DNA from 3 places in the Paenibacillus sp. JT22N15 genome. Region 3 is predicted to be linked to each of the others. Evidence: riboswitches for the same ligand, from Rfam matches in the RefSeq annotation. Region 3 holds a riboswitch; each other region holds the start of a gene.

The links. A riboswitch is a leader RNA that binds a small molecule or an ion and turns the genes downstream of it on or off. The one in region 3 is predicted to bind cyclic di-AMP.
Region 1: linked by a shared signal. The riboswitch ahead of kdpF (K(+)-transporting ATPase subunit F) and the one ahead of AC50X8_RS28425 (resuscitation-promoting factor) in region 3 are both predicted to bind cyclic di-AMP.
Region 2: linked by a shared signal. The riboswitch ahead of AC50X8_RS29220 (C40 family peptidase) and the one ahead of AC50X8_RS28425 (resuscitation-promoting factor) in region 3 are both predicted to bind cyclic di-AMP.

The regions. Positions count from the first base shown of each region.
Region 1 is NZ_JBXENV010000009.1:262,386-265,662, forward strand. It holds gene kdpA (potassium-transporting ATPase subunit KdpA) at 1-1,476, opposite strand, end outside; gene kdpF (K(+)-transporting ATPase subunit F) at 1,517-1,594, opposite strand; cyclic di-AMP (ydaO/yuaA leader) riboswitch at 1,850-2,039, opposite strand; cyclic di-AMP (ydaO/yuaA leader) riboswitch at 2,148-2,348, opposite strand; gene AC50X8_RS19455 (response regulator) at 2,923-3,277, shown strand, end outside.
Region 2 is NZ_JBXENV010000020.1:76,818-80,094, reverse strand. It holds gene AC50X8_RS29225 (FAD-binding domain-containing protein) at 1-914, opposite strand, end outside; gene AC50X8_RS29220 (C40 family peptidase) at 1,002-1,472, opposite strand; cyclic di-AMP (ydaO/yuaA leader) riboswitch at 1,474-1,645, opposite strand; gene AC50X8_RS29215 (hypothetical protein) at 2,075-2,890, opposite strand; gene AC50X8_RS29210 (M1 family metallopeptidase) at 2,906-3,277, opposite strand, start outside.
Region 3 is NZ_JBXENV010000019.1:10,827-14,103, reverse strand. It holds gene rnmV (ribonuclease M5) at 1-364, opposite strand, end outside; gene AC50X8_RS28425 (resuscitation-promoting factor) at 697-1,842, opposite strand; cyclic di-AMP (ydaO/yuaA leader) riboswitch at 2,088-2,295, opposite strand; gene AC50X8_RS28420 (TatD family hydrolase) at 2,480-3,253, opposite strand.

The DNA of each region.
Region 1 (3,277 bases), on a different contig from region 3:
GCCGAAAAACATCACGAGCCCGGTCGTTATATTCCAGAACGGCGTATTGTCGGCCAGCCCCTCAAACCCGGAGCCGTTGTTGGCGGCCGAGGACGTATATTCATAAAGCACCTGCGTAATGCCATGAAAGCCCGAATTGGATATAGCGCCTTGCCCCAGGTCGGTTAGAAAAGCCGCTGCCGTTGGCGCGAGAATAATAAACGGATGCACGAGAATGGCAATGGCAATGAGCTTCATTTCGCGCGGCTCTATTTTTCGTCCGAGAAATTCTGGTGTCCGTCCGACCATCAGCCCGCAGATGAACACCGTCAGCATCGCATACATCAGCATATTGACGAGCCCGACGCCTTTGCCGCCGAAGACGACGTTCAGCATCATTTGGGCAAGGGGAACGAGCCCGCCAAGCGGAGTGAGCGTATCGTGCATCGAATTGACCGAGCCGGTCGTGGCCGCCGTCGTCACCGTCGTGAACAGCGCGGACTGGGCGATGCCGAAGCGAACCTCCTTGCCCTCCATGCTGCCTTGCGAAGCGTCGATGCCGAGTGTGGCGATCAGCGGGTTGCCGCTTTTTTCAGCCGTATAGGAAATCGTAAGAAAGATCAGAAACAGCGCCATCATCGCCGAAAAAATAACCCAGCCCTGCTTGCTGCTTTTCGCAAACCGGCCATACATGAAGGGCAGCGCGGCAGGCAGTGCCCACATGGACAAAATCTCAATGACATTCGTCAGCGGGTTGGGATTTTCGAACGGATGGGCGGAGTTGACTCCGAAAAAACCGCCGCCATTCGTGCCAAGATGCTTAATCGACTCCAGCGAGGCGACTGGCCCGATGGCGATATGCTGAACCGCGCCCTCGAGTGTCGTAACGGTCAAGGTAGGGCTAAGCGTTTGCGGCACTTGCAGCGCCACAAGCAGCAGCGTAATGATAATAGCGAGCGGGAAGAAAATCCGCGTATGTGCTTTGACGAAATCCTCGAAAAAGTTGCCGAGCGTTCCGCCTTTGCTCGTAATGCCGCGCACGAAGGCGACAGCAACGGAAAAGCCGGTAGCGGCGGACGTAAACATCATCATCGTAATGACGGCCATTTGCGCAAAATACGTCAGCCCTGATTCGCCGCTGTAATGCTGGAGATTCGTATTGGTCATAAAGCTGATGACCGTATTTAGGACGAGTGTCGGCTCCATGCCGCCGATTCCATTCGGGTTAAGCGGCAGACCGCTTTGCACCCTCAGCAGTACATAGCTGACAGCTACGAGCACGAAATTGAGTGTAATAAAGCTGAGCGCATATCTTTTCCAGCTCATGCCTTGGCGATTTTTGAGCCCGATTACTGCATAAATGATCGCTTCGATTCGTCCGAACAGCTTGTCGGTACGGTTCGGAACGTTTGAAAACACGGAATATAAATAATGCCCAAGTGGCTTTGCGATCAGCATGATCATGCCGACGACTACCGCCATTTGCAAGACGTCCACAGCTGTTCCTCCCTTGCTATAAATGATGAAATGTTATGAGCTAAAATTTTTCCGGATGGAGCAAGGCGTAGACGAGATACACCAGCAAAGCTCCTGTAACGAGCAATATGACAATCATCCCCGTTCCTCCGTTTCGCTAATGGACCGATCGCACCAGCGTATAAATCCGGCAATCAGCCCGAAAGCTGCGATTAAGGTCAAAGCCATTCCGATATCCAGCATAGCTGCATCGCTCCTTATTTCGTTTTATCCCTAGTCATTTTGGAAAAAAAGGCAACAAAAAAGAAGCCTTGGGCAAAGAGGACTCTTCACCCGCAGCTTCCTTCATCCGGGCATCATACGCCCCTGATTCGCCTGCGATAAGTGTAAGTGTGGCCTCTCCCGTTGACGCTTGCGAGGTTAGCTGTCGGATTCGGGCGCGAGAGACGCCCTACGCTTGGCACTTATCGTGCCCTTGCGATTCACCCCGTGACGCTCCCTGCCATCGTCCATTGGACAACGACAGAGAGCCGTCGATGGTTCCCCCGTTTCTGCGGCAGTGCAGAACTCAGCGTTTGAAACAAAATGCCTGCCGATGTTGCGAGTGCTATTTTCGAAAAAAAGACAACAAAAAACCACAGAGGCGTATGACGCTCTGTGGCCTGATTTACAAGGTCACAATCGTTCACCATTCCTCTCTACACCTGCGCTTACGAGGTTAGCTGTCGGATTCGGGCGGTGAGAGTCGCCCTACATTTGCCTGGAGTTTCATGACACTCCTGCAAACGATTCACCCCTGCGCTGCCAGCTTCCGACTCTCACATCGGATGGCTGCAGTGCGTTTGGTTCCCCCGCTCTTCGCCTAATATGCGAAGACTCAGCGATCAAGCAAAAACGACTACGTCGTCCTTCTGGGACGAGCGAAGAGCTTTGCCCTTAGAAATATAGAGAAAGGATAACGAAAACATATACTTTCCTATATTTCAAGGTGAAACGGCTATCGCCTTCCTTTGGCGGCGCAGCGCGTTTCAGTCCGAGAAATATAAGCCTATTTATAAGTGCAAAACTTATAAATGCTTATATTTCAAAAAAAGGTTCATGCATGCTATGAATCATACTCCCCCGCCGCGATTGCTGTAAAGGAAGCTTACGCCGCAAAAGAGAGCGAATGCAGCAGATTAGCTTGATTTTAAACGCTTACAACGAGATTTATCTTTAGCAAGGTCGATTTATCTCGCGATTTCTTTAAAATATAGGAAAGCATATGATTTTTTTCTTCCTTTCTCTATATTTCATCGCGAAACGGTAGCTTTGCCGCCAAAGGACGGCTTCAGCCGTTTACGCTTGTTTACTCAAAGCACCCCCTCTTTCCAGAAAACAAGGAAACGAATATGATAAATAGCATGCTGACAGAATCAGGTGTTTGCGGCTGCTCGGCCGCGTATTTAAATAGCGGGGGGATGAACGATGTATAAAGTGCTGCTGGTAGATGATGAAGAAGAGACGCGCAGCGGGCTGCTGCACGAAATTGCATGGGAGCGCCATGGCTTTGAAATTGTAGATACGGCGGCGAACGGCAGGGAAGCGATGGAGCTGATTGAGCGTCTGGAACCGGACATCGTAGCGACGGATATTAGCATGCCGTATATGAACGGCTTGGAGCTGGCGGAATGGACGAGGAAGACGTATCCGCTGACGCGCATCGTTATTTTTTCCGGCTATGATGAATTTGAATATGCGAAGCAGGCGATCGGCTTGCAGGTGGATGAGTATATTTTAAAGCCATTTTCCGCGCAGCAGCTGCTTGAGGTGATGGACAAGG
Region 2 (3,277 bases), on a different contig from region 3:
ATGCGAAAATATGGCGCGGCGTCGTAGCCGAGTGACGAGCTCCAAAGCCAGCCGCCTCGGTTCAGTGTATGATCATAATCGGCGAGCTGGCGGCGGAAATACTGCTCGCCCAACGTAAATGGGCATAACAGATTTTTCGTCAAAAACATGGCGGTAACCATCCGCAGCCGATTCGGCATTTCCCCCGTTTCATTTAGCTGCTTCATAGCGGCGTCAATAACAGGAATGCCCGTTTTTCCTTCGCTCCATGCCTCGAAATGCTGATCGCTCAGCGAAGATAAATCAAACTTCTGCTCATAGCGGTAGAAGTCCTCATTGTATTTTCCTTGATATAGAAAAAAATCCCGCCATGCCAGCTGTCTAATCCACGCCTCGGCTCCAAACTGCTGCTGCGCCGCTTCGTAGGCTTGCCGTGCTGACAGCGCTCCCGTATTCAAATAACGCGCCAAATGGCTCGTCTGGTCGTCCGCAAACTGGTCGCGGCCGCCTTCATAGCCAGACAGGCGTTGATTTAGAAATTGCTCCAGCACCTCGGCTGCATGGCTCGCGTGGGATTGGCCGCGCCCGGCTGAGTCATCTATCTGCTGAAAGGCTGCCGCAGCCAGATGCTCCCGCGGAAGACTGAAGCGCTCTGCCATGCTGGCATCTATATTTTTCAGCGTATTAAGCTGCTGCAGTGTTGTCTCGCCCGCAGGGGAATAGTGGCTCTGCATAAAGGCTTGCCACATGCGGTAAAACGGCGTAAATACCTTGTAAGGCTCACTGCGCCGAGAAAACGTATGGAGCTCCTCCAAATCGGCCAGCGGCGCATCGTCGAGCGTCATCCAGCGGCGTCCCGCTGCGCGTACAACCTGCTGCATACCGTGGTCGCGTGCCCTTGCATAAGGCGTTGCCAGAAAACAGCAAAGCCGCAAGCTATTTGTCCGAAGACAAACAACTGCGGCTTTGCTGATTGAGACAGCAGCTTTTCGTTATGTAAGCGAAAAAAGCGTGGCCTGGCTCTATTGCTCGCTTGCGTACTTGTCGTAAGCGTCTTGGCTCATAACGCGTGTAGCTGATACGTAACGATCAGCATAATAAGACTCGCTAAGTTTGCTAATAATAACGCCTCTGCTCGAGGAAGCATGTGCAAACTTTCCATCGCCTACGTAAATACCAACGTGGGAGATGCCTTTGCCGCTCGTGTTGAAGAATACGAGATCGCCAGCGATCAGGTCACTCTTCTTCACTTCACTGCCATCGTTCGATTGGGCTTGGGAAGTACGGGAAAGATCGATGCCCATTTTGTCGAAAACATACTTCGTAAAACCGGAGCAGTCGAAGCCTTTCGTAGTCGTTCCGCCGCTTTGGTACGGTGTGCCGATCAGATCAGCGATAACACCATCCATCTTCGAACTCGCGAACACGCTGCCTGCTTGGAAAGCAAGCATTAATACAAGACCAACGAGTAGTGCAGTAACCTTCTTCAAAATTTGAAACTCCTTCCGGTGCCGACGAGGTTAGCTGTGGGGTTCGGTTGTGAAGGTTCCCTATGATTTCCAAGACACTTGAATCAAGCCGTCCAAGCATCGAAATCAATTCACCCAAAGTGGTTCCCCCGTATTTCTATACCTTTGCGGTATAAAAAATTAGGCTGGTTTAATTTTGCTCTGCGCTAATAATTCGTTTTTTTCATGTGATTTCCTTCTATATGAATGAATTTCTAATAATTCTCATGTAACCTTTTGGCTCAATTTTGCGTTAAAACAAGTTTCTTGCCTAATAAATGTTCGATCTATCGCCGTTCTTGGGCAAAAAAACATTTTGTCAGTTTATATGAGAAATAGGCAGCTAATATGCTATGAATCGTGTGAATAGGCAAGAATTATAGCGTAAAATGAAGATTTAGAGAGTTTGAGCTAGGTCGCCATATAGGCTGGGAAGTAAATGGAGGCTTTACCTGCAGGTGCAGGATAACGGCAAAAAACCGATTTCGGCCTTTTGGCCGCAATCGGTTTTTTTATGAGAAGGGCTTTAGAAAAATGAGAATACTAAATGAGAATTAGGTGGGGTTGCCCTCATTTTTCTAAGGGTCTCAGCTCTGCTTTGATTGCAGGCAATCGTATTGGGCAGCGAGCGTCCATACTTTTAACAAGGTGCGCAGCAGATGATAGGCTTGATGCATGATGAGTGCCAGCATGCCTGCCCAAGCATAGGAAAGCCCAGACACAGCGAGCGAAGCGGCAACAGCCAGCAGCCACATCAGCAGAGAGAGGCCGGCATAAGGGAAAAGATTTCGGAGCGCATGGCTGAGCCAGCGCAAGGAGCCCGTGCCGGAGGCGGCGCCGAACTGCATAGCGAGCAGCAGCAGGTGAACGAGGAAGCTCCATAGCAGCCAGCCGCCAAAGCCCGGCAGCGTGCCTTGCAGCAGCTCGCCCAGCGAATGGCCCTCCATAAGCAGCTTGAAGGCGCGAGGCAGCAGGAACCAGCCGGGTGCGAAAATAAGCAGCGTGCGCAGCCAATAGAGCAGCGTCACGGGCTTCCAAGCTTTGCGAATGCCTTGAAGAAACTGTGTTTCACCTGTTTCGCCCATATGATGCAGCGAGTAGAGCAGCCCCGCATTGAACAGCGGCGTCAGCAGCATGCGGGCAGCGAACAAGCCGCCCAGAAGCCACAAATAAGGATTGATCAAATCCGTCTTCGTCAATTGAAACTGGGCCTCGCTGAAGAACAGCGACACGGCCGAGTCAGACGGATGCTGGAGCGGAAAGCGCCGCAGCAGCGGCAGTACAGTCATATCAACAAAACGGTAAAGGAAAAGTCCCCATAATAGCTGGTAAAGGAATAACAGAATGACGATATAGAAATGGCGGATAGCGAGCCGCCAGCCTTGCTTCATATGCTGCTTCATTTTTCAACCTCCTCTCTACCAGCCTACGGATCCGAGCAAGCCTTCGATGAGCTTCGTCAGGCCGAGGCTCCATCGAATGCGCGACTGCTCGGGCACTTCTGCGCGCATAAAATTGTTAATATGCTTGTTGTCCAGCACATTGCTGTTTTTCGGGTCAACCGCCACCCAGGCGAGCGGAGCAGCGTGCACAACCTTGTACTGGATATGCGACTCGGCGGCATCCCATGTTTTCGAAATCTTTTCGCCATCGGTAAAGGAGAATACGAGCGGGATTGGCCCATTTTGCCCGCCATTGCGCTTAATCAGCACGGTAGACTCGTACTCCGTTTGGCCATCCTGCTCCACTTCATTCACTCGAATAGCCTCTACTGAAAAATCCGCCATCAG
Region 3 (3,277 bases):
CGTCCCATGTAATGGCCCCGACGCTCTCAGCCGTTTCTGTACGCAGCTCCGAGAGCGCCTGCCTAATCGCATCAGGCGCCGCATTCTCAATGCCGATATCCCCTTTATAGGAGGCCAGCTCCTGCGGTAAAAAAGCATGCTTGCAGCCCGGCACGCGCTGAGCGACAATTTTACGAATACGCTCTCCCGCATGATCCGGATCTGTAAATATAATAACGCCACGGCGCTCCTGTGCCAGCGCGATGCGCCGCAGCACATCCTCGCCAATGGCCGATCCATTCGTCTCAATCGTATCGGCTTCAACGGCCCGCTTAATCGCTACCGTATCCTCTTTGCCTTCTACTACAATCATTTCCTTGATCACATCGAACAATCCTTTCACAAAGGGAAACTTATCTTGGATATTCGTTCAAGCGTAAACGGCTGTCGCCGTCCTTTGGCGGCAAAGCTGCCGTTTCGCGGTGAAATATAAGCTGATTATAAACGTGAAACTTATCAATCTTATATTTCAGAAAAAATGGGCGATTGCTGCAACAACAACCCGCTCATTCACGTCTGTTTTATTATAACCCCAATTGGCCATTCAAGCGAATCTGACGCAAACAAAAAGAAGAGGCAAGGCCTCTTCCGCATCCTGTCATATTTAGCTTATGATTGCGATAAACTAGAGCACAATCCATAAAGAACTGCCACTAATTAGCTAAGCGATGGCTTGTTAGGACCAATCACATAAACGGTAAATCCTTTTTTCTTACCAAATTTATTAGCTTGCTTCTCACTGTCAAAATAAACATCGATCTTATTGCCCTTGATCGCACTTCCGGTATCTTCAGCACGGCGGAAACCAATGCCCTCGATATACACCCACCAACCGAGTGGAATGATATCCGGGTCAACGGCAATTGTCCGTCCTTCCGATACTTTAGCGCCAGAGGCCGTAATTCCGTAGTCCGGGTGCCCTTCGCTCTTGCCCGTTGATGCTAAGCCAGCTGAATAGGCCGTCAATGTGACGTTGCTGAGCACTTTTTTGGATGTGAGCGTTGTGCCGTCTACCGTTACATTGTTGCTGGTTGTCGCTGTCGACAGCACAGTAACTTTAGGCTCCGGCTTTTTCGTACCGACTGCAACGACCTGATTGACCGCAACCGTTTCGACTACCTTGTCTACCACTTTCTTGGAGACAAGTACGCCATCTTCAAACTGCTTCTCAATTTTGATCGTTACGACGCCTTCTTTGCCCGTCTGCACAACCTTCTCCTTGCCTACTTCCAGGTTCGGATCTTCCTTCTTCACAATGGTGAACGGTGTTGTGCTGGACGACTTGCCTAGCTTCGTATCGACGCGAATGACTGTTACGGTCATATCCGCGCTGACGCCCGAGCCAAGCGAAGGTAATACTTTATCATCATCTTCAACAGGAATATTTAATTTCTTTATCGCTGCCTGCACGGTTTTCTCTGTCGTGTACACCGTTGATGTTTTGCCATCAGCTTTTACAAGTAGCGGTACCGCATGCTTAATTTCAAAGCGGTCCCCATCCTTTACTGCCGTATTCAGAGGTACAGATACCTCGTCATGCGGGCCAATTGTAATAGCTTGTTCATCCAGTAGGCGTTGCAGGACCCATTGTTTCGTTGAAACAACGGTTTCTTGTCCATTCACTACTACGGATACGCTTTTGTCAGCCGATCCGTACAACAACACCAAAAACATGAAAGTCATAGCGATTGAGATCGTAGTACTCAAAAGAATCAAACGCAAGTTTTCACGCTTCCATCGCAATGCGAAAGACATGCTGGATGATCGTTTCCCATGGGTCTCACTTGCTTGAATAATGCCCACTTCATCGGTCCTCCTTCATAGCCCCGCCGTCGAATTACGCATGATACCATTGACGCGACTATAGTATATTGGCGTGCTTCTAGCACGCTCCAGTATATTTCCTCTGCAACCTCCTAGATTTACCCTATGACGACGGTTTACCCAATATTCAAAAATAAAAAGAAAGCCCGTCGACAGAGGATCTGTTTCGTGGCTTCCCGGGAACGTCAAAATAGACTATTCAGGAATGGTGGATGCACGAGGTTGATCACTCTCTATAAACGCTTACGAGGTTAGCTGTCGGGTTCGGGCAAGAGAGCTGCCCTATCGTCGGAAGAATGCTCATGGCAATCCCCGCCAAATTCACCCCTAGAAGAAATTCAGGTGCGCGTGCAATGTGATCCGCAAATTCCTCACAGCATCGTGCATGGTTCCCCCGCTCTCCAAAGTTCGAAGATTAAGCGCAAACTGGAAATCCAATACAAAAATTTAAAGCTCTGAAATGAATCATACCTTCATCGGAGCCTAATTGTAAAGATCAGATAAAAACCGATTTAAGCGAAATTTTAGGATATTTACGGAAAAGAGAGTCTATTTCAGCATGAAAAATTAGTTTTATCGCCGTAAAGGTCACTTATTCTCGTTTTTATAGCCGTTTTTACACAATTCCGAAACATTTTTTACCGTTTTCGGTCGTTAAATTGGCGATTTCGGCCACCGATTTTCCTAATATTTCTGCTGCGGCTTCCGCAACGAGCGACACATAAGACGTCTCATTTCGTTTCCCTCGGAATGGATGAGGGGTCAAATATGGGGCATCCGTTTCGATCAAAATTCGGTCACTCGGAACCATCGCAAGCACCTCTTTTGGCACCCTTGCATTTTTGAATGTAAGCGGTCCCCCGAACGATATATAGAAGTTCATATCGAGGCATTTTTGAGCCGTTTCTGGACTGCCGGAAAAGCAATGCATAATGCCGCCAACCTCAGAAGCATTTTCCTCCTTCAGCAGCTTGACAATATCCTCATGGGCATCGCGATTATGAATAATAATTGGTTTTTTCAACTTCTTGGCTAAGCGAATTTGCTCGCGAAATACGCGATGCTGGACGTCTTTTGGGGACGTATCCCAATGGTAATCCAGTCCGATTTCGCCAATGGCTACCACTTTAGGATGAGAGCAAAGCTCTTCAATCCATCCCAGATCCTCCGGCAGCATATCGATGCTGTCAACGGGGTGCCAGCCAACTGCTGCATATATAAAATCATATTTTTCTGCCAGCGCAAGTGTTGTTGGAATCGTTTCCCGATTGAATCCAATATTAACCATTAAATCCACCCCTGCCGCACGCGCTCTTTCGATAACAGCTTCGCGGTCTTCGTCAAAATGCGGGGAGTCCAAATGGGTGTGTGTGTCGAATAAAGAAATCATAATTGAGCAAGCTCCTTCTATATT